DNA from 2 places in the Limnobacter sp. SAORIC-690 genome. Region 1 is predicted to be linked to the other one. Evidence: riboswitches for the same ligand, from Rfam matches in the RefSeq annotation. Region 1 holds a riboswitch; the other holds the start of a gene.
What was found. A riboswitch is a leader RNA that binds a small molecule or an ion and turns the genes downstream of it on or off. The one in region 1 is predicted to bind cobalamin.

Region 1 (14,634 bases):
ACACGAAACCGCGAATCAAGGCACGTTCCTCGGTGGGCAACAAAGCCAGGTGCCATACAGGTGGGCAAAAGCCCCACCACGGTCAATGTCGGCAACCAGCAGGCAGCGCGCCTGCGCGTGCACGGCCACGCGCATGTTCACAATGTCACTGGCGTGCAAGTTTATTTCTGCCGGTGAACCTGCCCCCTCGATCACCACCACATCATGGTCGGCACGCAGTGCATCCAGTGATGCCATGATGTGCGGCCACACCTGGGCGCTGCGTTCCCGCCACGGGGTCTTGCTCAACGCCATGTCCACTTGTCCCAACACGACCACTTGGCTTTTGGTGTCGGCTTCGGGTTTTAACAACACCGGGTTCATGTGCACATGCGGTTCGCAACATGCGGCCAGCGCCTGGAAATACTGGGCAGAACCAATTTCCCCTTCACTGCCATGCAAACCCGCCACCACGCGGGCATTGTTGCTCATGTTTTGTGCCTTGAAGGGTGCCACCTTAAAACCCAGGCGTGCATAGTGACGGCACAATGCCGTGGTCACCCAGCTTTTACCTGCACCGCTGCTGGTACCCAGAACCATCACACACACTGCGGTCATTCGTGGCCCTGCCTTGCAGGATAATATTCAAGCGCACTTGAAAGCGCAGCCATGGCCTGTGGCCCTTGCGCGCACAAGCGCCACCAGCCGGGCAAACCAAACGAGGTGGCATCGCGCAGCTTGATGCCACGCGCGCGCAGGTGCACCTCATCAATTCCGCAAGGTGCTTTGGCACACACAAACGAGGCAATGCTGGGCATCGTTTCCCAACCCCGCTGGTGAAGGCAATTCAGCAGATCCAGTTTCCATTGCGCCAGCACGCTGCGGCTTTCAGCCAACCAGCCTTGTGTTTCCGGCAAGGTCCAGGCAAGCAGCATTGCTTGCCCGTGCGTGCCGATCGGCCAGGAAGGTGCCAGGCTATTCAGTGCGCACACCGCTCGGCTTTCACCCACGGGTGCAATGGCGTAAGCGCCGCGAATACCTGTCATGCCCAATGCCTTGTTGGGCGACCACAATTGCCACAAATGGTCTCGTTTTTGCACGGCCGTGCGGGCCTGTTCATCAAGGCACAAGGGTTCATAAGCACAATCAAGCACGGCAACCACATCGGGGTGGGCCTCTACAATTTTCAAGAGCTCGGTCGATTCAGTTTGCCCCAAGGGGCTTGAAGGGTTGCACAACCACACCAAGCCAGCCTGACTTGGGTCATCAACCAGTTCCATGTCCCACACCTGCGCGGCGTGCGCATAATCGCCATAAGCGTGTTGCGGCACCCAGTAAGAATTGCAGCCCTTGCGCCACTGGCAGGTGGTCAGGCGTTGAATGAATTCGCTTGCACTGCCCGCAACCACAATTCTGGATTCATCCACTTGATGAAAGTCGGCAAGCGCAGTGCGCAAGGCCGTGTAATTCGGATCGGGGTAACGCAGTGCGTCAGCCTGCTGAACTGCGTTCAACACCACAGGGCAAGGCCCAACTGCATTGGCATTGCTCGAGAAGTCAAAGGGCACCGGCCCGTGCTCATCGGTACTGCCATGTATACGTGTGTTCATGTTACCCCCCACGAAACAGCCACCAAGCAAAGCACCGCTATGAATACCACCACTTGTGCGCAGGCATGCAAGGCGGCTTCGATGTGGCACTGCGTGGCGCCTCGCCTTGCCTATTCAAACAATACACGCCTTTCTTTTCCAGACAAATATTCATGCCCAAAGCCAAGGCCCCCATGGGCCAACCGCCATTCGGTGAAGGGGTTTGTTGTGCAATACCGGGTAATTGAAACAGGCCACGACCTTTGAACAACAGGCAAATCAGCACGGCGGTGATGCGGGCAGGCAACCAGGACAACACATCGTCTGCGCGTGCTGCCCACTTGCCTGCCCAGGTCCAGTCGCGCCCTGCGCGTTCGCCAAGATAGCCCCACATGGCGTCGGCCGTATTGGCAAAGCGATAAACTGCAGCGCCTGGCAAACCCAGCACCGCAAACCAGAACAGCGGGGCTACCACAGAGTCATTTAAATTTTCTGCAAGTGTAGAAATGGCAGCCTGCCGAACCTGCGCCTCGCTCAGGCCGTTCACATCGCGGCTGACCAAACGCGCCACCTGCTGTCGGCCTTCGGGCAGTGAACGTTGCAAGGCTTTTTCAACTGCGTGTACTTCATCGCGCAGCACCCGCCAGGCCAACATGGGTTTGAACAACAGGCCCAGCAACAACACTTGGAAAACCCAATTCGCCTGTGCCACCCACTTTGAAAGCAACGCAGCCAGAATGAATACACCCGCAGCACCCGCGCACCACGCCAAGGCACCGGCTGTGAATGGGGCCATCACTTTGCTGGGCACAACACCCATTACAGGTGCAAACAAACGACCGACCCACCCCAGATAATTGCCCATCCACACCACCGGGTGCCAGCGAACCGGCGGTTCGCCGAAACAATAATCGACGAGCAAAGCCACCAGCATGGCACCAGCCAAACCGTCAATGGATGTAAAAGACGTGGCGAAAATCAAAGCGGGGCTGGCATTGTCCATTTGCGTTGCGTTTAATCTTCGATACCGCGCTGGGCCGGTATGCCTGCCTTGAAAGCATGCTTGACCATGGTCATCTCTGTCACCGTGTCGGCCATGTCGATTACTTCCTGCGGGCAACGCCGCCCGGTGATTACCACATGCACATCCTTGGGTCGTTCGCGCAGGGTTTGCAACACATCCTCCAGCGGGATCCAGCCGTAAATCAAGCCGTAGGTCAGTTCATCCAGCACCACCATAAAATGTTCGCCTCCCAGAATGGTGTCGCGGGCTTTGGCCCAGCCGTCCCGGGCCAGTTGCGCTGAATGTTCGATGTCTTTGCTTTTCCAGCTAAAGCCATCACCCAGCCCTTCGATGGACAAACCCAGTTGCTCGAAGGATCGATGTTCACCAAAACGCGCACTGGGCACTTTCATGAACTGGTAAATTTTCACGAGCTTGCCATGCACATGGGTGCGCCCAAATGCACGCAAGGCCAGGCCAAATGCCGCAGTGCTTTTGCCTTTGCCATCGCCGGTGTTCACGATGATCAGGCCACGCCTTTCGCCTTCGGGCCGGTCGTAACGTTTTTCAGTGGGGGGCGTTTCAATTTGCATGGGGTTTTCTCTCGCAGTCAGGTTGGCAACACAAGCCAACGGTTGTTCACCTGGTGAATGGAAAGTCGATGATCAAAAACAGTTTGCAGGGCGTGGTGTGCCGTCGGCTCGTGACTGGGGCCGGCGTAGTGCAATTGGCCTGCTTGCAACACCAACAGGTCGTCGGCAAGCAAGGCCAGGGAAATTTCATGCAACACGGTCACCACCGTTCGTCCTTGGGCCACCAGGCTACGCACCAGCGCAATCCAGTCGGCCTGGTGCGGCGGGTCGAGGTTGGCCAAAGGTTCGTCCATCAACACAATGTCGGCCTGAACAGCCAACAGGCGCGCCAGCAGCACGCGCTGGCGTTCGCCCCCGGAAAGACTTCCAAACAAACGGCTGCGCCATTCCCACACACGGGTTTGTTCCATGGCCTGCTGCACAGCGGCGTGGTCGGCTGGGCCGGGCGGGCTTAACCAGGGCAAATGGGGAAAGCGGCCCAGCATGACGATGTCGTAGGTACTCAAGTCATCAGCAGCCTGATCGGCCCCGCCCTGGGCCAGCCAGGCCACAGTTTTGGCGCGTTCGCGGTGTGCATAGCTCTGCAAGTCTTTTCCATTCACCTTGACACGGCCTCGCTGCGTGGGAACAAGCCCAGCCAAGGCACGCAGAAAAGTGGATTTTCCCGCGCCGTTTGGGCCCACCACACAGGTCCAGCGGCCAGCCGCAATACGAGTATCAAGCTGGTGTATGACGGGGCACGCAAAGCGGCCCGAACCCAGTGAAACCGAAAGGCCTTTTACCTCGAATGCGGCAGTAGTCTGGTTCATGTTCATTACCCCGCCCTCCTGTGCATCAGCCACAGCAAATAGCCGCCACCCAGCGTGGCAGTCAACACGCCCACAGGAATTTCCTGAGGCGCAATCAAGCCACGGGCCAGAATATCGGCAGCCAGCAGCAACACCCCACCCATCAGGCTGGCCAACACCACCAACTGTGCATAGGTAGTGCGCACCGCAGCGCGCACCAAATGCGGTGCAGCCAAACCCACAAAGGCAATCAGGCCGGTGTGTGCAACGGCAGTACCGGTGGCCAAAGCGACCACAGCGATCAATGCCATGCGTGCGGGGCGCAAGGGCAAACCCAGACTTTGCGCGGTGTGTTCTCCCAAGGTAAGGGCATCCAGCGTGCGGGAAAAAGCCCAGGCCACAGCCAGGCACAACACGCCGGAAAGCAGCATGATTCCCAGCGATTGCCAACCCACAAAACCGGTAGAACCCAGAATGAACGCTTGCATGGCCTGCAAGGTTTGCGGAACCGCAATCGTGATTAATGATGTCAGCGCACCCAACACCATGCCAACCACCACACCTGCCAGCAGCAGGCGCAGTGTGTGTTGCACGCCTTTGGCCAACGTCAGGGTCAGCAGCACAGCGCCCACCGCACCCACAAAAGCAGCACCGGTTAGGCCCAGCCGCACCACCCACGCCTCGGCAAATGGCGACACGCCCAGTACAGCCAGCGACACTGCCACCGCCAAGGAAGCACCCGACGCGCTGCCCAACAAAAACGGATCGGCCAAGGGGTTGCGAAACAGACCTTGCGCAACCGCACCCGCCAGCCCAAGCAAGGCACCGGCGGCCCAGGCACAGTGTGCGGGGTGCACGAATGTCGAAAATTATTTGATGAGCCACCGGGTCACCCCACATGCGCCACACCGATTCAAGACCTGTGCTGCCCACACCCAAACCAATGGCGCACAACAACAGGCTTAAGGCCAACAACAAAACACCCAGCCACAGGCTTGCGCGTGTATTCATAAGGCACCACCTCGGCTTGTTGGAGTTACATTGCTGTGTTTCAGAATGCACTGCGCCAGCAGGCGGGCACCTTCGGCCATGCGGGGGCCGGGGCGCACAATGGCGTCCTCATCGTCACTGTTGAAAATGCAAATGCGTTGTTCGCGCACCGCAGGCAGGCGCTGCCAGCCGGGCCGCTCGGTCATGCCTTGCACATTGCGTTGCCCCACCATGATCAGGTCGGGGTTGGCACGCACCACAAATTCCGGGTTCAGCTTTGGAAACGGCCCCAGTTCAGCAGGCACCACATTGCCCACACCAAGGCGCTTGAGTGTTTGACCGATAAAAGATGATTCACCTGCGGCGTAGGGCGCCCGGTTCACTTCAAAATAAACGCGAATACCGCGCGCATGTTCCGGCAAAGAAGCTGCTGCGGCAGACACACCCGCATCCACATTGCGCCACACCTGCTCGGCCTTTGCCGGTGCAAATCCCAAGGCTTCGCCCACTTTGGCCATCACCACCTGCACCTGTTCATGTGTTTTTGGCTCAAGCATCAGCACTTTCAGGCCGAGTGCCTGCAACCTTTCGGCTGCACGTGTCGATTCTGCCATCAACACAAGGTCTGGCTTCAATGCAACAATCGCTTCAATATTCGGATCAATCCCGCCGCCTACACGGGGCAGTTGTTGAACCGATGCTGGCCAGTTGGAATATCGATCTACACCCACCAAGCGGCTACAGGCCCCCAATTCACATACACTTTCAGTGAGCGAAGGCAACAGGCTGACAATGCGCTGCGGTGCTGCGTGTGCAGCCCATGCCGACAATGCCAGCAGAAAAGCGATTGAATGCCGCACGCCAAATATTTTCATGCGGGTGCCCCTTTCACATACAGCGCCTGCCCGGCCACCATCAAGGTAAGCCGTTCACATGCATCGGCCATGGTTTGGTTCAAGCGCCCCAGTTCATCCACGTAATGGCGCACCTCCTTGCCCATGGGCACAACACCCAAACCAATTTCATTGCTCACCAACACCACCGGCCCTGGCAAGTTGTGCAGCGTGTGAACCAGTTGCTCGACCGTGTGGTGAAACCCTTGTGCAGGTGCAGGCGCACCGGGTGGTGGCATCAACCAGTTAACCAACCACAGGGTTAAACAATCCACGATCAGCAGGGTGTTGCTGGTGCTGTGCAATTTCAAGGCTGCAGGCAGGTACAGGCATTCCTCAACCGCCACCAAACGGGGCACGCGCTTTGCGCGGTCAAGCTGGTGCTGCTCAATGCGTTGCTGCATTTCATCGTCGCCAATATGGGCTGTGGCCACGAGTACAGCTTGCCGTTGTGGATCGGCCTCAAGCCATTGAATAGCCAGGTTTTCAGCGCGGCGCGATTTACCGCTGCGCTGGCCACCCAATATCAGTTCAGAACGGGCAAGCATGTGCATCAATCAGGTTTCACCCTTTAAAAAGACCAGTTGGCAGACACAAACAGGTTTCTGCCCGGTGTGGTAAAGCCATTGGCCAGTGAATAGGTTTTGTCGGTGATGTTGTTCAAACGGGCCGACACGGACAATTCCTGATTCACCTTGCGGCTTACACCGGCGTTAAGCAAACCATAACCACCCAGTTCAATGTTGGGGTCGCTGAAACGAATCGCCCTGTCTTCACGGTCACTGGCCAGTTTCAATTCTCCATAGTACCGCCAGGGGCCAGTTTCACGGCTCAAGTTTAAATTGAATACGTGGCGGGCAATTCGCACAATGCGCTTGTCATCGGGTTCGGTTCTGGGGTCGGTGTAATCATAGGAAGCTTTGACCAACAGTGTTTCAAACTGGCGATCTACCGCGAATGTGGCACCACGCAATGTTGCGCGGGCCGATTGCACATTGGTAGAAGGGGTGATGAAGCCTTGTACGCTGTTGTGATAAACCACCGCGCTTGCAACAATTGTTGGCGCAGCATACTTCAGGCCCACCTCTTTGGCACGACTGCGCTGAGGTTGTAATTCGGGGTTACCAAAACCCGGAAAGTACAGCTGGTTGAAGGTAGGCGCCTGAAAACTGCTGCCCGCACTGCCCACCAAACGCCATTGTGAATTCAGTTTGTAGCCAGCTGAAAAGGCATAGTTATTGAAACGCCCGAACTGGGAATTGTCGTCGCTTCGCAGCACCCCAAGCGCGTCCCACTGGTCGCGGTTCAATGCGTACGATGCCATGAACCCATCAATGGTACGGGCCTTCACGGGGTAGTTCGTGGTGCTGTCCACTTCTTCGCTGCGTTGCTCGGCCAACAGGGTAAGCACATCGCTGCCAAAGCCAATGTCGTTTTGCCAACTGTACTGGTCGCGCTTGGTGTTGAACCGTGCGACACCTGCGTCTGCGCCATCGGACAGGCGGCGATATTCAGTGACCGACTTGTCATCGGACTGCGCAACCAATATGGTGGACTTCCAACGAGGAGCCCACTTTGCCACCCATTGCAGGCTGGACTGGTTCACTTCTGGATTGGCTATTGCCTCGCTATTCATGGAATTCAAACCCAGCGGGTTGGGCGATGGCGTTCCGTCAAAACCATACCGGCCTTTGCTGTACAGCGATTGAAACTTCAACTGATGATCCGTATGTACGTCGGCCACCAAACTGAAATTCAGGCTGCTGGTTTCAAAACGATCTTCATCCGGATTCAAGCCGGTTGCCTCGGGCGTCTTGGCATCAATGCCGCTGCCTCGCTCATGCGAGAAGCCAAGGTTGTAGCCAAAAATACCGCTTTTACCACCGAAATGAGCGGCTCCCAGGCGCTGGCCATCGGTGCCCACACCCACACTGACAGAACGCCGGGGAACACCCGCTTGCCGCGTGATGATTTGAATCACACCGCCCACTGCATCTGGGCCATACAAGGCTGAAGCAGCACCACGCAAAATCTCGATGCGCTCGATGGATTCAAGCGGAATGGTTTCCAGCGAAAGGCTACCATTGGTTGCAGAACCCACACGCACGCCATCCACCAGCAAAATGATTTGTGTGGCCGATGCTCCTCTTAAAAGAATCCCCGTGTTAGAGCGGTAACTGCCGTTGGAAGACATTTGCACGCCCGGCTGTTGGGCCAGCAATTCGCGCAGCGACGTTTGCCCGGCGCGGCTTAGCGTGTCGCGATCAATCACCGTGACATCGGCCAACACATCCGTGACAGGCTGTTCGGTGCGGGTGGCGGTGACCACCACGGATTCGAAAGTTGGATTGGTTTGTGCAAATACAGGAGCGGCCGCAGCAATGGCGACCGGCGTGGCAAGCCATAGCTTTCCCAAGCGAATTGAGTTCATTGTAAGTTTGATTGACGAGTACCCTCACCGCCTTCCCCGACAGTGCATGGGACACAGTGTGCAAATTGCACACCCCGCTGTTGGCCGGTATCCGGGCTGGCAGACGAACCCTCATCACCTTCTCAGGCGTTTAAAACACCCAATGGTTTTTGATGAAAGCCAAGCACAAGACTTGTCTGCGTACCGTTGCGGGGGCAGCGCCAAAGGGCTTCCCGTTTAACTTCAGAACATGGACTGTTCCAAGAGCACCAACAGGCGCATTGTAACGCAGCAGCGCGAAAGCAATTGGGTTTTCTGTCGGTAGGGCCACGATTGATTTGCTTGTTATAAGTACCAATCGATGGTTAAACGTGGTCACTTCCACCCCTGCAACCACTGCGCTTCGTCTTGCAAATCCCGCCAGTGAATAATTTGCGTTCTGCCTGAATGCACAGCTTCCAGCTCAAAGAGTTCAATGGGCAAATCTTCGCTGGCAGGCTTGACCACGCTTCGAACCAGAAAATGTTTTTCCTTGTTCACGGGCTTTGCGGCGGTCCACTTGCTGAGCAGCAATTTCTTCGGGTTTAACTGGCGCATGGTTTAACTGCCTTGCGGCGACAGTTCAAGCTTGTTCAAATCAAAACCTTTGGCTTTCAGGCGTTGCAGCAGTGCATTGTATTTTGCTTTGTCCACTTGTTGCGTGCGGGCCAATACCCACAGGTATTCACGGCTGGGTTCGCTCACAGCCACCAACTGGTATTCCGGATCCAGGTCGATCACCCAGTATTTACCCCACACCATCGGCAACCAACTTAACCACGCAGGTGCAAAACGCACTTCCAGCTTGGGCGACTTTAAACCGCCAATTTGACGAGCTTGGCCCTCGCTTCATCCATGTCGCCGCTGGCCAGTTGGCAACGGTTCAATACTTTCACGGTGCCGTCATTTTGTAATGAATATTCGGCGCTGGTGTTGCGCACACATTGCTTCTGAAAACGGTTGGGGTATTTCGCGATTTCAAACCAGGTGCCCATGTAACGGGGAACATCCAGCGATTGAATGGTTTGCAGAGGTGGCGCAGTTTCAGCAGCAAAGGTAGGGAATACAGCACTGATCGAAATCAAAAAAGAAAGCACCAATTTCATCGCGAACCCCAGGATTAAATGATTGGAAAGTTTGGCACATTATTCAGTGCATTTACGAAAAACCAGGAAGTTACGACATACTCAAAATTGACTGACCATGCTGAGTTTCCTGCACAGGTGTACGACCAAAGTACCGCTTGAATTCCCGACTGAATTGTGACGGGCTCTCGTAGCCCACCATGGCCGACACCTGGGATGCATTCACACCTTTCCTGATCATCAATAGCCGAGCCTGATGAAGCCGGATCGCCTTGATGTACTGAATTGGTGTACTGGAGGTGACCGACTTGAAATGCACGTGAAATGTCGGAATGCTCATATTGGCCTCTTTGGCCAAGGTAGCCACATCGAGTGCACGATGGTAATTTGAATGAATCAGTTTCAATACTTTTGCCACCCTCGACAAATAATGGTCAGAGGAGAAAGCAAGACGCAAACTTCGGCCTTGCTCGCCCGTTAAAACCCGGTAGGTGATTTCCTTGATGATCGAAGGACCCAGAATCGTTGAATCATTCGGGGACTCCAGTATTTCAAGTAACCTGAAGACAGCATCATCAAGCTTGGCATCCACGCGGGAAGCGAACAACGGCGGGAGCTCTTCACCTTGGTCTAAAACAGACTCTTTCAGGTTTAGCATGAGTTCTGCCGCCAATGCAAAATCCACTCGAATGATCAAACCCAGAAGTGGCTCTTCAGCGGTGGCTTGGGTTTCAACTTCAAAGGGAAGGGGGACTGACACCACCAAATAGTGGTTGGCATCGTAGGTGTAAATTTTTCCGTCATGAAATCCACGTTTTGTGCCTTGGACGACAATCACAATACTTGGCTCGTAGAGGGCCGGCATTCTGGCCAATGCGCCGTTGCAACGCATGAAGGTCACCCCATCCAGCGCGGATTCGGAATATCCCTCAGCGGTCGCCATGCGCAGAATCATGGCAACCATCCGAGTCTGCCTTGACCGAGAAAATGTGTCAGTCATATTAACCACCTTCGCCAACTTACCAATGTCCTGTCAAAGATATCACTCGCAGTCCGCAGGAATTTCAAAAACATATTTATAGGCAATATCCCAAGAGGAATCTGTATTTCCGAAACCTGATGCGGTGCCCAATATTGAGGCTCATCTTTGAATGTGATCGAGGAGATTTTGTGATGCAACAATCATTGGCAACGAAGACAGTTTTAATCACGGGTGCAAGCAGCGGAATTGGTGAAGCCACAGCAAGGTTGCTGAGCGAGCAAGGTCATCGAATAGTCATGGGCGCGCGACGCACAGACCGACTTCAATCGCTTGCAGACAACTTGAACTGGAACGGCGGTCAGGTGGTGTATCAACAAGTCGATGTGACCAAACTGACCGACCTTCACAAACTTGTTGAATTGGCAATCCAAACCTATGGCGGCGTCGATGTCATCGTCAACAACGCCGGAATCATGCCGCTTTCTCACCTGAATGCCTTAAAAATTGACGAATGGAATCAGATGATCGATGTCAACATCAAGGGCGTGCTGAATGGAATTGCAGCTGTCTTGCCGGTCATGAATGAACAGAAGAGTGGTCAGATCATCAATATTTCTTCAATTGGTGGACTTTATGTGGTTCCAACCGGTGCGGTGTATTGCGCTACGAAATACGCGGTCCGAGCGATTTCTGATGGCTTGCGGCAGGAGAACGACAACCTGCGTGTCACTTGTGTTTACCCGGGTGTGGTGGAATCTGAATTGACCAACACGATCAGCGACCCCACTGCGGCCACTGCGATGAAAAGCTTTCGGAAAATCGCATTGAAGCCCGAGGCAATTGCAAGGGCAATCGCACATGTCATCAATCAGCCTAGCGATGTGGACACCAGTGAGATTGTCGTGCGCCCCACAGCGTCGCCGGCTTGAATCAGATCCAGCGATTCACCGCTTCGGCGGTGTCACCGGGATTGGTATTGAAGCAGATTTTCGCACTCGGCGCATGCGCATGGATGGAGTTGATGATTTTCTCAAACAGCAGATCTTGCCTGGCGCGCAGTTGGGCAATTTCATGGCGCTCGGCATAACGCACATTGCTGGTGAAACCCTGAAGTACCCAAGTACCGCGCTTGCTTAGCTGGCTTGCAGGGCTGTTCACCACGTTCAGCCTTTGTACGGCATCAACAGGCGCCCACAATTGCGTGGCAACGGGTAACTCGCCATGGGCCCTCGTGGCCGCCGATGAATGAGTAGTGATTGTGCATGTGGGGAGCGGGATATCAGTTTGAAACATCAATATCCCAGCATGCCCCACGCCGGTCAAGCACTTAACGACAACTTTCCTTAACCGTGGTCTGGAATGTCAGGCTCAACCAGCTTTGCCAGTTGCTCAAGCGATTCTTGCCAACCCAAATAGCACATCTCTACGGGGATGACTGAGGGGATTCCTTCCTGCACAATGCGTAGCTCCGTTCCGCATGACACTGTTTTCAAGTCAACGGTGACAACCATTTCCCCTGGCAGATTGTCGTCGTCAAAACGATCTGTGCTTCTGATTCGCTGATTGGGCACCAATTCAAGATACTTCACTGCAAAAGTGTGGCTGCTGCCGGTGCTGAAGTTGGTAAATGACATGCGGTAGCCACCACCCTCGCGAACATCGATTTCATGAATGGTGCCCGTAAAACCATAAGGTGGGCTCCAGTACTCCAACGCACTTTGATCGGTGAACGCCTTGTAAACCCGTTCTGCTGGCGCGCGCAATACCCTGTGCAACTTTACTGTGCCTGTGTTGTTCGACATCGTCATCTCCTTGAAAATTGTACCTACCTCAATAGTCGAATGGGGTACGGCGAAATCGACAGGTGCACAACAAATTTGTTTAGCGGGTATCGAACCGATTTCTCAAACTGCTCACAGTGTTGTCACCTAACACCTCACAAACAAGCGCGTAGGAGAAAACATGTTTATGTGGCCATTGCGCGAATGGCACTTCATCTTCGTAATAAAAGTAGTCCCAGAGAATTGCTGCCCAGCTGTTGCAGCGAATTTGTAATTGATCAATCACTCCTTCTTTTGCCATAGGACAGGAACCTGCAGGTGTATCCTCAATCTCGTAAACTGAATGATTGAGATATGCGGGTTCGCAATCAAGAAGCACCTTTTCGACAGTTACCAGAAAACCGTATTCGGTGAACTCTGTAATGCTACCGCCCAATTGATGAATCAGTGTGTCGAACTCATCTCGTCTATCTGCAGGAAAGGTTAGGTCAATATCATCGTGCTGTCGGGTTACTCGACCCAAACGGGCATCAATTGCCCAGCCACCGCTTATCCAAAGAGGCAAATCAACAACATCAGCGGATTCAAAAATTGTTTTGATTAAAGGAATGTGCAGATGATTCATTACAGGCCATCACCAATTCATGCTGCCCCAATCGCAGTTTTCTTCACCTTGTTTCGGACATAAATTCGAGTTTCTCGACGTTCCATATCAAATAAACCTATTGCTTGAACCAGATCGCTCAATTTCGAGAACCCATAATTTCTAGCGTCAAAGTCGCTCGCTGTTTTAATCACATACGTGCCAACCGGCCCCAAGTGAGTCCATCCCGACTCATCAGAACATGCATTAATCGCAGAGCGAATTAAGTTCACCAGTGCAGAGTCACAACGAAGTTCTTTAGCTGATTTTGGCACTAAAGCGAGTTCTTGCTGACCCCCCAGCTTCTTGGCAAAAACCTCTGTGTAGATAAATCGATCACAAGCTGATACAAAGGGGCGTGGCGTTTTCATCTCACCAAACCCGTAGACCTTCTTGCCTGCCTCTCGAATTCGCGATGCCAAACGGGTAAAGTCACTGTCACTGGATACAAGACAGAAGCCTGCGAAATGTCCAGTGTAGAGTAGGTCCATTGCGTCAATAATCATTGCGCTATCGGTTGCATTCTTGCCTGTCACGTATCGAAACTGTTGAATGGGCTGAATCGAATGTTCAAGTAGTACCTGTTTCCAAGGCCCAAGATTGGGGGTGGTCCAATCACCATAAATTCGCTTGACACTGGCTACACCCAAAGTAGCAACCTCGGCGAGAAGTCCCTCAATAATTGAAGCATTGGCATTGTCTGCATCGATCAGAACAGCCAGTGAAGGATTTAAATCAGTGTGGATGCTCAAGAGTTATCCTTGGATTGAAACCTCAATTTTATAAAAGGCTTACTACATCGCCTTTCGTTGCTCTGCTGCCAAGCGAATGGCCATTGCAGCCAGGACAGTGCCCATGACGTAACGTTGCACATTCAACCAGCGTGGATTTCTTGCGAACCAAATTGAAATGCGGGCAGCCGAGAGCACTATCGCAAAATTAACAGAGAAGCTAACCACAATCTGTGTGATTCCCAAGTGAATACTTTGCGTAAACACTGAACCATATTCAGGGTGAACAAACTGGGGAAAAATCGACAAGTAAAAAACCGCTATTTTGGGATTCAATAGATTGGTTACGAAGCCCATGATAAATAATCTTCTCGGTGAATCCTCATTCAAGTGTCGAATTTCAAAGGGAGACCTCGCGCCAGGCTTGACCGCTTGCCAGGCAAGGTACAACAGATAAGCTGCACCAATCCATTTCAGAACTTCGTACGCAAAAGGTATAGCCAAGAACAGTGCCGTCAAACCAGCTGCAGCGGCAAGCATATGAACTAAAAATCCTGCGATCACGCCAAGTAATGACAACACCCCAGCTCTTCGCCCTTGGCAAATAGATCTTGATATCAGATAGATCATGTTCGGACCAGGTGTCAATACCATGAGCAGTGCAGCACCTGCGAACAAAATCAGTTCATTGAAGGGAATCAATTTATTACCTCTTCTCTGTATATTTACCGATAATTACACACACCAACACCGACGGTGCAAGCGCTGTTGCCGCGTAATTGTGCCACGTGCAATCCACTGTTGCCGCTTGATTCAAAATTTTAAACTTTGTAGATAACCTTCATGTTACGCAGTAACCCAAACATGGTCTAAAGCTACACTGCCTTCGCCCTGCTCCTGATTTCCAAAGCCCGGGCATCGCCCTTCTTCGCATGGTAACGCACCGCATGGCGCACCACCCACTTCAATTCATTGGACGCATTCGCCTTCAGCCAACGCTCACAGGTGGAAAAGGCAATCTCTGGGTGGTCTTTGGCGATATCCCCAAGATGGTTGGCCACACTGCGTCGCACATACAACGACTCGTCGTTTTTCAGGTATTCGAGTATGGGTAATGTGGGCTGCGGG
Region 2 (14,634 bases), 660 kb from region 1:
AATGGTTTTTGCCTTGTAGGCTTCCAGAATTGGCATGCCTGCAATCGGGCTCTTGGGGTCTTTTGCTGCGGGGTTTACCACATCGTTCGCACCCAACACCAACACCACGTCGGTTTGTGCAAATTCGCTGTTGATGTCTTCCATCTCAAACACCTGGTCGTAGGGCACTTCAGCCTCAGCCAGCAACACGTTCATGTGGCCAGGCATACGGCCCGCAACTGGGTGAATCGCATACTTCACCGTAACACCCATGTGTGTTAGCTTCTCGCTCAGTTCTTTCAGGGCGTGCTGCGCGCGAGCCACGGCCAAACCGTAACCGGGCACAATCACCACGGTTTCTGCGTTGGTCAGCAAGAAGGCCACATCATCGGAAGAACCGCTTTTCACGGTGCGCTGCTGGCCACCACCTGCTGCGCCTGCATCGGCCTCGCCACCAAAACCACCCAGAATCACGTTGAAGAAGGAGCGGTTCATGGCCTTGCACATGATGTACGAAAGAATCGCACCGGAAGAACCCACCAGCGAACCCGCCACAATCAACATGCTGTTGTTCAGCGAGAAGCCAATACCGGCTGCCGCCCAGCCAGAGTAGCTGTTCAGCATGGACACCACCACTGGCATGTCGGCACCACCGATTGGAATAATCAGCGTGACACCCAGGATGAAAGCTGCAATCGTCATGATGACAAAGGGCGTCCAGTCTTGCGTAATAGCGAACCAGACACCGCAACCAATCATCACGATGCCAAGAATTGCGTTCAGCTGATGCTGACCCGTGAAACGCACAGGTGCGCCCTGAAACAGGCGGAACTTGTACTTGCCGCTCAACTTGCCAAAAGCAATGACTGAGCCTGAGAAGGTAATTGCACCCACAAAGGTACCAATGAACAGCTCGATTTTGTTACCCAGTGGAATGTCGAAATTGCCCTTGGCGGTGATACCAAATGCGTCGGGCTCGGCTACAGCAGCGATCGCAATGGCCACAGCAGCCAAACCAATCATGCTGTGCATGAAAGCCACCAGCTCAGGCATCTTCGTCATTTCGACACGCTTGGCCATGACGGTGCCCAAACCACCGCCCACCACCAAACCAGCCAGCACCCAGCCCAAACCGGTTACGGCCGATTGCCCAGCAATTTCAGCCAGCTTGAAGATAAGGCCGATTGTAGTGGCAATGGCAATTGCCATACCCACCATACCGAAGGTGTTCCCCAAACGCGAAGTTGTGGGGTGTGAAAGGCCCTTGAGAGCCTGAATGAAACAGATTGACGCCACCAGGTACAACAGCGTCACTGCGTTGAAACTCAATTCCATAAATTTCTCCAGATCGCTGTTGGTTTATTTGTTCTTTTTCTTGAACATTTCAAGCATGCGACGGGTGACCAAAAAGCCACCAAACACATTCACGGCGGCCAAGGCCACAGCCAGCACACCCATGAATTTGCCCAAAGGCGTTACAGTCAGCGCAGCTGCCAGCATGGCACCCACAATCACGATTGCTGAAATAGCGTTGGTCACCGCCATCAAGGGGGTGTGCAGCGCGGGGGTTACGTTCCAAACCACGTGGTAACCCACGTAAATGGCCAGTACAAAAATAATCAGGTTGACCACGGTGGGGCTAATTGCGTCCATGTTGGCTCCTTCCTTAAGCGTTTTTGCGTTTGAGTTCGCCGCCGGTGCACATCAGGCACGCAGCAACAATGTCGTCTTCCATGTCGATCTTGAAGGCGCCTTCCTTGTCGAAAACCAGCTTCAGGAAATCGATCACGTTGCGGGCATAGAGTGCGGATGCATCTGCGGCCACCATGGCGGCCAGGTTTGCATAACCCACTATTTTTACGCCGTTGACGTCGACAATTTCGTTCAGTTTGGACAAGGGACAATTGCCGCCCTGCTCCACCGCCAGGTCGATGACCACAGAACCGGGCTTCATTGCACGCACGGTTTCTTCATGCAGCAATGTGGGCGCCTTGCGGCCGGGGATCAAGGCCGTGGTAATCACGATGTCGCTTTTGATCGCTTTGTCATGAACGGCAGCAGCTTGGCGCTTCATCCAGCTTTCAGGCATGGGGCGTGCATAGCCACCCACACCTTGGGCAATTTCACGTTCTTCGTCTGACTCAAAAGGTACATCAACAAATTTTGCACCCAACGATTCGACCTGCTCTTTCGTGGCAGGGCGTACGTCAGATGCCTCAATAACCGCACCCAAACGCTTGGCAGTTGCAATGGCTTGCAAGCCTGCAACACCCACACCGAGAATAAGAACGCGAGCAGCTTTTACGGTACCGGCAGCAGTCATCAACATGGGCATGAAGCGCTGGTAAACGTTGGCCGCAATCATCACCGCTTTGTAACCTGCAATGTTGGCTTGTGATGACAACACGTCCATGCTTTGCGCGCGCGTCGTGCGTGGCGCAGCTTCCAGTGCGAAGGCGGTTAAACCGGCCTTGTTCATGGCTTCCAGTGATGCATTGTCAAAGGGGTTCAGCATGCCAACCACTACCTGACCTGCACGGTAGGCCGACAATTCGTTTTCAGCGGGCGCGCGCACTTTGAGGATCATGTCGCAGTTGCTGATCACATCCATTGCGCGATCAACAATTGTTGCACCCACATCGCTGTAGGCCTGGTCGGTGATCGAGCTGGCAATACCTGCACCTGCTTGAACAAACACTTCGTGTTTTTGAGAAATGAGCTTCTTCACCGTTTCGGGTGTTGCGGCTACACGCGTTTCTCCGGACCTTGTCTCGGCCGGGATTCCGATTTTCATGGAACTTCTCCTTGTGGGAAAGCGCTTTTATTTGATGTTTAGGAACTGCAAATACACTGCTGGTGCGGACTATAGCACGGTAGTATCACTCAATCTAAGGGATAACCACAACCCGGTATCTGACAATAATTCTTGTCAAATAATAATTGAATCCGTTGAAATTGTGTTGATCCAGTGATCTAAGCATCAATTGGAGAATGGTGAGAAGCGCAGGGCTGCTTCTGAGTCAAAAATTCAGCGGCGAGCCTGCTCAATGTGCGCGCACACCAACTTGGCGGCCCCAATAAGGCGTGGACCATTGCGCACCAAAATATCATTGGGAACGGTATACACATGGTTGCGCTTTACAGCTGGCATCTGAGGCCAGCTGGCCCATTGCCTGACGAAACTTTGATGATCTCGCTCGGAGCCACTTGCTAGCAACACCTCTGGCTTGCGCTTCAGTACCCCTTCCACGCTCACTTGTGCAGCAAGGTTTGGCAAATCAACAAATATATTTCGGCCGCCACACAGCTCTATCACTTCTGACACAGCATGCTGCCCACCCAAAGTCATCAATGGCTGACTCCACACCTGATAAAACACCGGCACTATTGATCGACCGCCATACTCGGCTCGCAAAGACTTGAACTGCTGCAACCATTCTTCCACGCTGCGCGCGCTGGCCTGCTCGGTACCCAGCAACTTCGACAGCCGGCGCATGGTGCTGGCCACCTGCTCAATTTTTTTGGGCTCGCTGACAAATACTGGCACACCCGCTTTGCGAAGCTGTGCCACAACTTCCATTGAAATACCTGATTGCCACACCAACACCAAATCGGGTTTGCGGGCGAGAATTGATTCTGCACCGAGCATCCACGGGTTACCCAACTTGGGCAAAGTATTCACGCTTTCCGGAAAATTACTGGAACCATCCACAGCAACAACCTTGCTCATGCCACCCACGAAATCCACAATTTCCGTGAGGTGCGGTGCAAGCACCAGCACTCGCTGGGCTTGCTGTACACACACGGTTTGGTTTGTGTCGTCCTGGACGCAGGGTTCGCCTGCAAAAGCGAACCCCCAACTCAAGCAGCAAACAAACAAGCCAACAATAATTTGTCGCACTGAGTTCATCAGTTAAAAGTCAAACCTTGCGGTCAATTTCATGTTTCTTTCCGGGTCAGGGTACACACCCACCGGCGCAGGGTTCCCGAAGAAATTGAAATAGGCTTGAGAATAATAACTTCGATCAAACAAATTGTTGATTGACAGTGACACCTTGGCTTTACCGAAGGTTCGGTGAAAAGCCAAGTCAGCCACAGCAAAGCCAGGAATATGCCCAACGCCCTGAGGCGTAGTTAAGTCTCCACCAATTCGCTGATCGCTTTGTGCACTTAAGAGAAAATCAACCCGCGTGTCCTCCGAGAAGTCATAGTTCAAACCGACCTGAGCACGATGGCTTGGCACCAGAGGTACACGCACATTGTCCAAAGGCTCAGATTCAATCGACGCATCCAGATAAGTGTAAGCTGCGCGCAATTCTAGGTCGTTCGTCAAATCACTCACATGCTCGAGTTCAACACCCAGGCGCTCGCTTTTGTCCAAATTGACGTTTGCGATACCCAGAAAACCGCCAAAATCGAATGGTGCTGCAATGATTTCGTCTTTCAGTTTCGCAAAGAATAGCCGAACGGTTTGCCGATTACCCGGTGCAGTCCGGTTCACGCCAAACTCCACCTCTTTGGCACGCTGGGGATTGATGAACTTATCCGCGAACGGTCTTGAAAACGGCTCATTGTCATCAGCATTCGGCACCCGATAACTCTGCCCCAGTTTCGAGAACAAGGTGTAGGTATCGTTCAGTTTTTTAGAGACGCCAAACTCGAAGGCATTTAAATCCACATTCCTGGAAACAGTATCATCGGGCGAGGAAGTGTCTTCCCTGAACTGGTCAATACTCTCTACCCGAAAGCCCGCGTTCAAACGCAAAGTTTCGTTGACCAACACATCGTCTGTAACAAACAGTGCATTGGACTTCTGTGAAATATTGGCAAAAAACGCTGGGGGAAAAACACTGACCGTATCGTAGGTGGCGTCTTGGAGGTGAACCCCCACGGTAAGTTGATGCGCAAGCCCCAGCGCGTTGAAATCTCGACTCAAGCTCGCCATAATCTGGTCATCCAGTAAGGAACGCTCACCTGTAGCGCCACCCAGCCTGAATGTGTTGAGCTGGTCGTTGCGTGCCAGATTTAAGTCATATTCATACGACCCCAACTGTCCCTTGAAAAACAGGCTGGCTGAATCTCTTTGAATATTCGAAAAGTTATTGGGGTTGCTGTTGGGTGCTTGCCTAGGGTCATCTTTAAACTGTTGCAAGGTCAGCTGGTTTGGCAAACGCACTTCCGAGTTGTCATTTCCTAGCCGAAGACCTACTTGGTGTGCCCCGGTCAGATATCGAATGGTGCCGCCCACACTGTCAAACTTTTCACCGTTGTTACGGCGGTAATTGCGTGTATTGGATTGCTGATGATCAAGACTGAATGACCATGGCCCCACTCCCGCAGAGCCGCTAAAGCTGGATTCATTGTAACCATAGGAGCCTGTGCTAAGCAGCAAAGATCCTTCTGGTTTCGACTCAGCTTCTGGACTGCGGGTAGTAATACGAATAACACCCGCAGAAGCACCATCACCATAGGCCACCGAAGCTCCACCCCGAATGATCTCGATCTTCTCAATACTTTGAATCGGTACCGCAGAAATTCTCGCTGCAGCTTGTTCTTTAACACTGTAACGAACACCATCCACAATCACCGCCAAATTCGATGAAGCAGTTCCGCCGTAACCACGCAGGTCATAGGTCGCGTCTCGTGTGCCAGACAAGCCCTGACGGGTCGCTACAAAACCAAGCTTCTCGATGATTTCAGAAATGGTGGTGTAGCCTGATTTATCGATGTCTTCGCGCGTGATCAGGGTCACGGCAGGGGGTGCCAATTCATCGGATTCGAAGGTTTGATGGCTGTGAACCACAACCGCCGGCAAATTATTGCTGTCCAGCTTGGACAATTCGATTTTTTCTGCGTCTGTCAGTGCAAACGCTGGGCTGCACGCAATGGTGCATGCGAGGGAAATCCAAGTCTTCTTCATGATGCTCACACAAATATTCCGTACCCACCGTACAGATAGAAATACGCTGCGAGAAAAGAGAAATGGAGCAAAAGACCGGACAAAGGCAAACCACGACGCTGCAGTTGATGAAGCAACACGGTTTGAAATTTCGACACTAGCCGCCTGCGCACTGCCTCCCCGCAGCACCAGTCGCTCGCCTGAATGGGACAGGCTGAACGGTCAAGGCCGGTATCCGGGCTTGTAAGTTTTGATGTGTCGCCTTCCCAGTTGCTGCATTTAGAGCAGCTTTACTACCAGTGGCAAAATGACACACCCGCACTTACTTACCGTTGCGGGGGCAGCGCAGGCTTGAACCTGCTTCCCGTTTAACTGCGCTCAAAAAATGAGCACAAGCACCTTAACCCTGCTATTCTAACGTGTTTTTTAACTCCCAACCCTCGGCGCACCCTGTTTAAGTAGTGCGATTGAAAGCCATGTCAGAAGTCTGGAAACCCAGCGTTACAGTAGCGGCCATTGTTGAACATCAGGGCAAATTCCTGATTGTGGAAGAACACACCACCGATGGCATCAAACTGAACCAACCCGCAGGCCACCTGGACCCAGGTGAAACGCCGCAGTTTGGTGCTGCCCGCGAGGCACTGGAAGAATCGGCCTGGGAAGTAAACCCTGTGGGGTTGTTGGGTATTTACATGAGCCGCTACACCAGCTCACGCACGCTGGAAGACGTCACTTACCTTCGCTTCGCATTTGCAGCCGAGGTGGTTAAACACCACACAGAGCGTGCCCTGGACGACGGCATTATTCGCACCCTGTGGATGACAGTTGAAGAACTGCGCGCCACGCAAGACCAACACCGCAGCCCCTTGGTGATGCGCTGTGTTGAGGACTTCCTGAACTGGAAAGCCGGCAAGCAACCCATCATGCCGCTTGAGCATGTTTACACACATCCCAGCGTACTTGCAGGGCCCATGCCCCCCGGCGTGTCGTAAGCATCATGGCAAAAACAGTAGTTATTGGCATGTCGGGCGGGGTTGATTCCTCAGTGTCGGCATGGCTGCTCAAACAGCAGGGTTACAACGTGATTGGTCTTTTCATGAAAAACTGGGAAGACGATGACGACTCGGAATATTGTTCCAGCCGGCAAGACTGGCTGGACGCTGCAAGTGTGGCTGACGTGGTGGGCGTGGACATTGAAGCGGTAAACTTCGCCAGCGAATACAAAGACCGGGTGTTCTCGGTGTTTCTCAGCGAGTACTCGGCAGGCCGCACCCCAAACCCGGACATTCTCTGCAACAGCGAGATCAAGTTCAAAGCTTTCCTGGATCATGCCTACAGCCTGGGCGCTGATTACATCGCAACCGGCCACTATGCCCGCGTGCGGGAAGTCAACGGTGAATTCCAGCTGCTGAAAGCGGTGGACCACAGCAAAGACCAATCGTATTTTCTGCACCGACTGAACCAAGCGCAGCTGAGTAAAACCCTGTTTCCGCTCGGTGAAATCCAGAAAACCGAAGTGCGGAAAATAGCGCTTGAACTGGGTTTGGCCAATGCCACCAAAAAAGACAGCACTGGCATTTGCTTCATTGGCGAGCGGCCTTTCCGTGAGTTTTTAAATCGGTATTTGCCCACTGCACCAGGCCCCATTTTGAATGACGAGGGCCATCAAATTGGCGAACACGTGGGGCTGAGCTTCTACACACTAGGCCAGCGCAAAGGCATCGGTATTGGTGGCCAGAAAGAAGGCAACGGCGAACCCTGGTTTGTGGCCCGTAAGGATCTGAAAAACAACACGCTGTATGTGGTGCAAGGCCATGACCACCCTTGGTTGCACCAGAAAGTGCTGACAGCCGAACAGGCCCATTACATTTCAGGCCAGGCGCCTTCAGAAACACACATGGCTTGCAAGGCGCGCTATCGCCAGGAAGACTCGGCTTGTGACTTCCAATTGACCAATCAAGGCTTCGAGTTGAACTTCATGGAAAGCCAGTTTGCAGTGACACCCGGGCAAAGCGCAGTGCTTTACCAGGGTGATGTGTGCCTGGGTGGCGGAGTTATTGCCAGTTACTGAGGTTTGGTGTCCTCAAAGCTTGGGCGACAGGCAAGGCGTTCGGAATATTCATTCAATTCCGGATACAACTCGCGCCATTTCAGTTCAGGCATGCGGAAATCCAGGTAGAACAATGCACAACCAACCGTGATGTCCGCCAGGCTGAATTGCTCGGTCAGGTAAAAACCGGGGGTGGTTTTAATGCGGTGGGAAACCCAGGCCAAGCCGTTGTGAATTTTCTGGGTTTGACGATCAATCAATGCCTGGCTTACTTTGTCACCTTCATGGAATTTCTTCTCCAGAATAATATCAACAGCGGCCTGGCTAATACCCTGCCCCAAAGACTCCATGGTGCGAACCAAGGCACGCATATTGGGGTTTGTTGGCAACAAGGGCACTGTTGGCATCATGTATTCAAGCGTGCCTGAGATTACCAAAGAATCGAATACAGTCTGGCCACCGTCCAAAATCAGACAAGGCACCTTGCCCAGCGGATTGTGGTCGGCGATGCGGGTATTTTCATCCCACACATTTTCCAGAACAAACTCGTACGGAATTTCTTTTTCTTGAAGCTGAACGCGAATTTTGCGCACGAAGGGGCTAGTCAGGGATCCCACTAGTTTCATCACAGTTCTCCTAAATACAATCCTGGATGAGATTGCGTCTTGTTTTTTACGACCTGAAAGTGTCTAACAGTTTTACAAATTGAACAAGCAGAATTCCAAAATACCACCGCGGACACCATTCTGTCCAAACAGTTTCCAGTGAGACAGGTTACAATACAAGGCTTTGAAAAACCTCAATTTTTACCACCCGCATGATCTCTTCAGACTCTTTAAGCACCTTAACCGCAATCAGCCCGCTTGACGGCCGTTACCAGTCCAAAGTGGCCAACTTGCGCCCATTGCTCTCTGAAGCGGGGTTCATGCACCACCGCGTGATCGTAGAAATCGAATGGCTGAAAGCACTGGCCAAGGCTGGCTTTTCTGAGCTCCCTGCCTTCTCCGCAACAGCTTTGGCAAAACTTGAAGCCATCAAAACCGAATTTTCAGAAGCAGATGCCCAACGCATCAAGGAATTCGAAGCGACCACCAACCATGATGTCAAGGCTGTTGAATACTTTATTAAAGAAAAGTTTCAAGCCGATGAAGAACTGAAAAAATCAGCGGAGTTTGTTCACTTCGCTTGCACGTCTGAAGACATCAACAACATGAGCCATGCACTCATGTTGAAAGCAACGCGTGAACAAGTGATTTTGCCGACACTGGACCGCATGGTGACCACCCTGCGCAATTACGCCCACCAGTTTGCAGACCTTCCGATGATGTGCCGCACCCATGGCCAGCCAGCCAGCCCCAGCACCATGGGCAAAGAATTTGCCAACGTGGTACACCGGTTGGAGCGCGCCATCGCCGCGATCAAAGCAGTCGAGCTGCCGGCCAAAATGAACGGTGCCGTGGGCAACTTCAACGCTCACCTGTCAGCCTACCCCGATTTTGACTGGGAAAGGCTCAGCCGTGATTTGATTGAAAGCCTGGGGCTTACCTTCAACCCTTACACCATTCAAATTGAACCACACGACGGCATTGCTGCGCTGATGGATGCAATTGCCCGCACCAACACCATTCTGATCGACTTGAGCCGCGACATTTGGGGCTACATTTCCCTGGGCTACTTCAAACAAAAGCTGAAAGCAGGTGAAGTGGGATCATCCACCATGCCGCACAAAGTGAACCCCATCGACTTCGAAAATGCAGAAGGCAACCTGGGCATGGCCAACGCGGTGTTGAAACACCTGGCGGAGAAACTGCCAGTTTCACGCTGGCAAAGGGACCTGACTGACTCTACCGTGCTGCGCAACTTGGGCGTGGGCATAGGCTATGCGGTGTTGGCCTATGAAAGCTGCCTGCGTGGCCTGGGCAAACTGGAGGTGAATGAAGCAGCCATCGCTGCCGACATCGACAACGCCTGGGAATTGCTCGCAGAACCAGTACAAACCGTGATGCGTCGTTACGGCCTGCCCAACCCGTACGAACAGTTGAAAGAACTGACCCGCGGCAAGGGCATTACACAAGAAGGATTGAAGCAATTCATCGCCCAGCTTGACCTGCCCGAAGCGGAAAAAACACGCCTGCTGGCCATGACTCCCGCAAGCTACATCGGCAAAGCCGCCGAGCTGGCCAAGCGCATTTGACAATCACCCCCGAGGCAAACGACCACCGTTTGTAAGTACCCTGCCTCGGGGATGATCAGCACGAAATACCCACGCATACTCAAGCACATAGAGTCATTTTTGGTGTTTGACCATGCGTGCGGGCCTCGGATTTACCTTGATTGAACTGACATTTGCAATCGCAATTGTCGGTGTACTCGCAACGCTAAGCTATGCTGGGTATGAATCTTCTTGGGAGAAGTCCAACTTTCGTTCCATGCGGGAGTTTGGCGTAGAGTTGGCATTAAGCCAGCAACTGCACAGGCAACGTTACGGACGCTACGCGCAGGGTGTCTCAAGCAATGGCGCACCGAATGCAAACCGCTTGGTTCTTCCTTCATCAGCCAAATACAGCGTGGTGGTCTCGAATTCCAACTTTCGGGGTTATCGCGCAGAAGTTACCCCCAGCGCGAGCGCGCCACTGAAGCTGCCCGAGGCCTGCCGAATCCTGATTGTTGAAAGTGACATGGGCATTCAACGTTTTGGCGCCCGGTCTGCCTCTAATCAAAACACATCTGAAAGGTGTGTTCCACATGGCTAAGGCAGACAACGGTTTCACCTTAATCGAAATAGTGGTTGGCTTGGCCGTGGTAGGCGTGTTGGCCGTTTCTGTAATCCCGAGTATGAACTCGGTGTTGAACAAACAAACGCTGAAGGTGAAGGTATCCCGGCTGGACACGTATGTGGACCAAGCGCGCAATTTGGCTGCAATCACCGAATGCCCGGTTCAAATGAACCTGCAACCCGCCAGCGCGGCGGTGAATCTGAATGTGACTGTTCAACACGATCCGTTCCTGAAGGGTTGTAGCGCGTGGTACGCACAAACCAGCAGCCAAAACAATCGCGGATTTTCAGCCACCTTGAATGACGTCACCTTGGCAGGTGCGGTGCGCCTGAATTTCAATGCGGTGTCGGGTGTGCTCGACACACAAAACCAAACACGCCTGACTCTGAACTACCGTGACAGGCGCGCACAGATTACCTTCTTGGGTATCGGCAACGGGGTGGTGAGCTATGACTGACAAAACCCGGCGTTTTCACGGCGCATCCACAGTCAGCCTTTTGATTGGCATGGCCTTGTTGGCGATCAGCATTACCGGCGCACTGAAATTAATGGGTGTCAGCATGCGCGCACAAAACGATTTGAATACCGAAAAGCTGGTGGATCAGGTTAATCGGATTGGTGAAATTATCACGGTTCACCTGAACCGGGGTGGCAGTTACCAAAACCCGGATGTCGAGGCCAAAGGCATACAGCTGTGCAGCTTGCAAAACCAGGCGGCCCAATGCAACGGATACCAACCCACCAGCCAAAACTTTTGTCTGAGTATTCCCACCCGGGTCAGTCGCAGCGGAAATGACGTGATTAACTTAACCGGCTTTCGTCTGCTCAATGGCGTGCTGGCTCAAAGGGAACTGAACGGCGTCAATATGGCGCAATTTGACCATGGCGCATTTTGCAACAACAGCCCGGACTGGCTTGATTTAAACAACAAGCACGACTTTGAATTCACCAACATTCGGTTTTGCAGATTTCAAGCCAACACACCGAACCAAGTCACTGCTTACTACGAACAGAATTGCAACTCGGTGATAGAGAACAACCCCGAATCCAATATGTTCTGGATTGCAATGTTCAAAGCCAAAATTGGCAACAACCTGACCGAGGGGCAGTATGAAGAAGCGAGAGTTATTCACCTGCTGAACACAACGCGGGTAAGGGTTGGATCATGAAAAAGCGGCGCAACTTGCACGATAAATTACAAACCGGTGCACTTGGCGTGTTTGTATGTGTGGTGTTGGTGATTGTGTTCGGGCTGATCAGCCTGCAAAACATCACTACCACAAGTCTGGATCTTTATCTGTCCAACTCCAAACAGCATATTGAAGAGGCGCGCCAGTTGGCCTATGCCGGCCTTCGACATTACACCCACAATTTTGGCAACGATGCGGCCATTCAGCAGCTTATTGATTCGCACCAAGGAGACACTCGGGTCATCGGCGAATGCTCCTACACAGTTGATTTACCCGAAACACTCGACCCGCAAGTACAGTTGGCCAGCCCAGACACGCCGGTCGACACGCGCCAGGACATTGTGATTCGCGGCATTGTAGTGCCGTACAACTGCGATCACTCTATTTCAGAGGAAAACTACAGGGCCACTTTTGAAATTGTGGCCAGTGTCAACTGTTCAGGAAGCAATGGTGTTGAATCGGGTTGCGTCAAACGCTCATTTGTGTTCAATCGCGAAGACAGCAACGGCTTACCCTACGTTACAAGAAAAACACCACCGCCCCCACCGCCCCCACCAGACCCGAATCCACCGCCACCTCGAGCTGAGCCTTCACGTCCACCCGCTGGGCCACCTTCCGGGGAAGTAAGGGAGCCGCCACCAAAATCGAAGGGCAAACATGAAGTTGGATTCTAGAAAAAACGGATTCTCAATGGTCGACGCATTGATCGCCATTCTGGTGCTGTCCATTGGTCTGGTGCTGTATGCCAAAAACTGGACAGCCAACTATGGCGCCAAGAATTCGACCCATGTGCGTTCAATCGCTGCAACCCAAGTCGCAGAGATTGGCAATGTATTGCTGGCCAATATTTCCGACCTGGACAGGGACACGCCACGCGGACAAATCATCGCCCGCATGCAGCAGTTCTCGGGGAGGCTGGAAGATCACTTGAACAGTTACGCGGGTGCCAGGGGCTACGAATGCACCAACAATGGACCAAGGGCCTTGGGTGCACCCAACAACGCAATTAACCTGAGCCAGGCCACATTGCCGCGCGCATGGGCGCAGGGTGCGGCGTCGTGTGTCAGCATTCGGCCCTTACCCAATTTGAACACCCAGACCAACGGCGTTTGGGTGCACATCGAGGCCAGATGGATTGACGCGCACACACGAGACAACCAGACAGAAAATGTCAGCGTGTATACCTTGGTTAGTCCGCTTTGAGGCTACTTTGAATACAGCTGGGGACCCAGACGGTGATTCAGGCGATCACTAACAAACGCGTGAATGACTGCAAATTGCTCATCGTTCAGCGACTTTAAGGCAAAGCCATAAGTTGATGAGGAGGGGCCAGAGTCACGCGGTTTTGAGACCACCTCGGCATCGCATTCAATCAAATACTTGCGATCATCCAGAATGATTTGAAACGCAATCGAGATGGATTGCCCTATTTTGAAAGACACCGCCTTGGCAAACAACAGTTCAAGCCCCCCAGTTGAAATATTATCGATTACAGCAGTGATCGATTCGACGGAACCACTTTGACTGCCATTCAAACGAATGGTGGCAGGCAAATCGCAATTCACACGCCTGGCGCGGCGAATGGCCTGCGACTCCAGATGAGTTTCATGGGGCCATGACATCACAATCAGCGGGTGCGGCGACAGCAACACCTTTTCAATCATTGAACTGAAGCGGTAAATGGACAAACCATAAGTGGCCTGGAATTCCCAAACCTGCCCTTCTTTGGCAAATACACATTTGCCATCCCGCATGGGGTGCGTGATCAAAATGGCGGCTTGAGGGATGCTACCGATTAAACGCACATGGAAAGGGTCTTTGGATTGCCCAGGCGCAGACATTTTCAGTTGGCTGCCCGTCTCGAAGGGATCTTCAAACGCCTGTTTCGCGGGAAGCATTCTGGGCAAGGCGTTTGGATCAATTTGGGGCTTGCCCGGTTGAATCACAAACTTGTTGGCCCACCGGGGGTTATGGTACAAGCCCTTGGCGGCCAGTTCATCAAGCTGTTTCTGGCTATTAACCGCCTGGCCTTCAGCCAACAGCAGTACACCGCTTCTGTCAAAGATTGCGAATGGCAGCGCCTTGCCTATTTCAATGTCGCCTTTGGCCAAAGCGAAAGGTCTTTGGGATTGTCCACGCTGCCTCGCTTACTAATCCCGTTTTACGGGGTCTCAAATTCTTTGTCTTTTTTCACAGGCTTCACTAAGTCTTCCCTGGTCAGGCCCAGCCACATCAACAGGGGGCTGGCCACCAACACTGAGGAATATATGCCAAAGCAAATACCAATGGTCAGCGCCAAGGCAAAACCGTGCAAGGTAGGACCACCAAAAAACAACATCGAGCACACCATGATCTGGGTAGAACCGTGGGTAATGATGGTGCGTGAAATTGTTCGGGTAATTGCGTTGTCGATGGTCTCTTCAACGGTCATTTTTCGGACTTTCTTGAATGTTTCGCGAATTCGATCGAATACCACAACCGATTCGTTCACTGAATAACCCAAAACAGCCAATATCGCTGCCAGCACCGCCAGGGAAAACTCCCAACCGAAGAAGGCAAAAAAACCGAGAATGATGACCACGTCGTGCAAGTTGGCCACAATGGCTGAAACGGCAAACTTCCATTCGAAGCGAAGGGCCAGGTAGATCATGATGCCGATGATCACCACCATCAAGGCAATCACACCGTTCTCGGCCAACTCCCGACCAACTTGTGGGCCAACAAACTCAACTCGCATTA

Region 2: another riboswitch for cobalamin. It lies ahead of BSZ31_RS07255 (TonB-dependent receptor); the one in region 1 lies ahead of BSZ31_RS04025 (TonB-dependent receptor domain-containing protein).

The regions. Positions count from the first base shown of each region.
Region 1 covers NZ_MQVZ01000001.1:846,302-860,935, forward strand. The annotation lists partial or broken gene BSZ31_RS03985 (cobyric acid synthase) at 1-597, opposite strand, end outside; gene BSZ31_RS03990 (aminotransferase class I/II-fold pyridoxal phosphate-dependent enzyme) at 594-1,589, opposite strand; gene cbiB (adenosylcobinamide-phosphate synthase CbiB) at 1,627-2,571, opposite strand; gene cobO (cob(I)yrinic acid a,c-diamide adenosyltransferase) at 2,583-3,164, opposite strand; gene BSZ31_RS04005 (ABC transporter ATP-binding protein) at 3,182-3,973, opposite strand; partial or broken gene BSZ31_RS04010 (FecCD family ABC transporter permease) at 3,979-4,963, opposite strand; gene BSZ31_RS04015 (ABC transporter substrate-binding protein) at 4,960-5,817, opposite strand; gene BSZ31_RS04020 (bifunctional adenosylcobinamide kinase/adenosylcobinamide-phosphate guanylyltransferase) at 5,814-6,383, opposite strand; gene BSZ31_RS04025 (TonB-dependent receptor domain-containing protein) at 6,407-8,266, opposite strand; cobalamin riboswitch at 8,331-8,534, opposite strand; gene BSZ31_RS04030 (TIGR02450 family Trp-rich protein) at 8,621-8,842, opposite strand; partial or broken gene BSZ31_RS04035 (lipocalin family protein) at 8,846-9,390, opposite strand; gene BSZ31_RS04040 (AraC family transcriptional regulator) at 9,461-10,333, opposite strand; gene BSZ31_RS04045 (SDR family oxidoreductase) at 10,543-11,280, shown strand; gene BSZ31_RS04050 (hypothetical protein) at 11,282-11,644, opposite strand; gene BSZ31_RS04055 (SRPBCC family protein) at 11,695-12,153, opposite strand; gene BSZ31_RS04060 (nucleotidyltransferase domain-containing protein) at 12,233-12,757, opposite strand; gene BSZ31_RS04065 (NYN domain-containing protein) at 12,775-13,527, opposite strand; gene BSZ31_RS04070 (LysE family translocator) at 13,570-14,160, opposite strand; partial or broken gene BSZ31_RS04075 (DNA alkylation repair protein) at 14,382-14,634, opposite strand, start outside.
Region 2 covers NZ_MQVZ01000001.1:1,508,212-1,522,845, reverse strand. The annotation lists gene BSZ31_RS07275 (NAD(P)(+) transhydrogenase (Re/Si-specific) subunit beta) at 1-1,314, opposite strand, end outside; gene BSZ31_RS07270 (NAD(P) transhydrogenase subunit alpha) at 1,339-1,632, opposite strand; gene BSZ31_RS07265 (Re/Si-specific NAD(P)(+) transhydrogenase subunit alpha) at 1,646-2,773, opposite strand; gene BSZ31_RS07260 (cobalamin-binding protein) at 3,008-3,889, opposite strand; gene BSZ31_RS07255 (TonB-dependent receptor) at 3,893-5,899, opposite strand; cobalamin riboswitch at 6,087-6,296, opposite strand; gene BSZ31_RS07250 (NUDIX hydrolase) at 6,355-6,870, shown strand; gene mnmA (tRNA 2-thiouridine(34) synthase MnmA) at 6,876-7,949, shown strand; gene BSZ31_RS07240 (glutathione S-transferase C-terminal domain-containing protein) at 7,943-8,554, opposite strand; gene purB (adenylosuccinate lyase) at 8,746-10,122, shown strand; gene BSZ31_RS07230 (type IV pilin protein) at 10,235-10,681, shown strand; gene BSZ31_RS07225 (prepilin-type N-terminal cleavage/methylation domain-containing protein) at 10,674-11,162, shown strand; gene BSZ31_RS07220 (type II secretion system protein J) at 11,155-11,874, shown strand; gene BSZ31_RS07215 (hypothetical protein) at 11,871-12,569, shown strand; gene BSZ31_RS07210 (hypothetical protein) at 12,586-13,098, shown strand; gene BSZ31_RS07205 (flagellar brake protein) at 13,101-14,006, opposite strand; gene secF (protein translocase subunit SecF) at 14,057-14,634, opposite strand, start outside.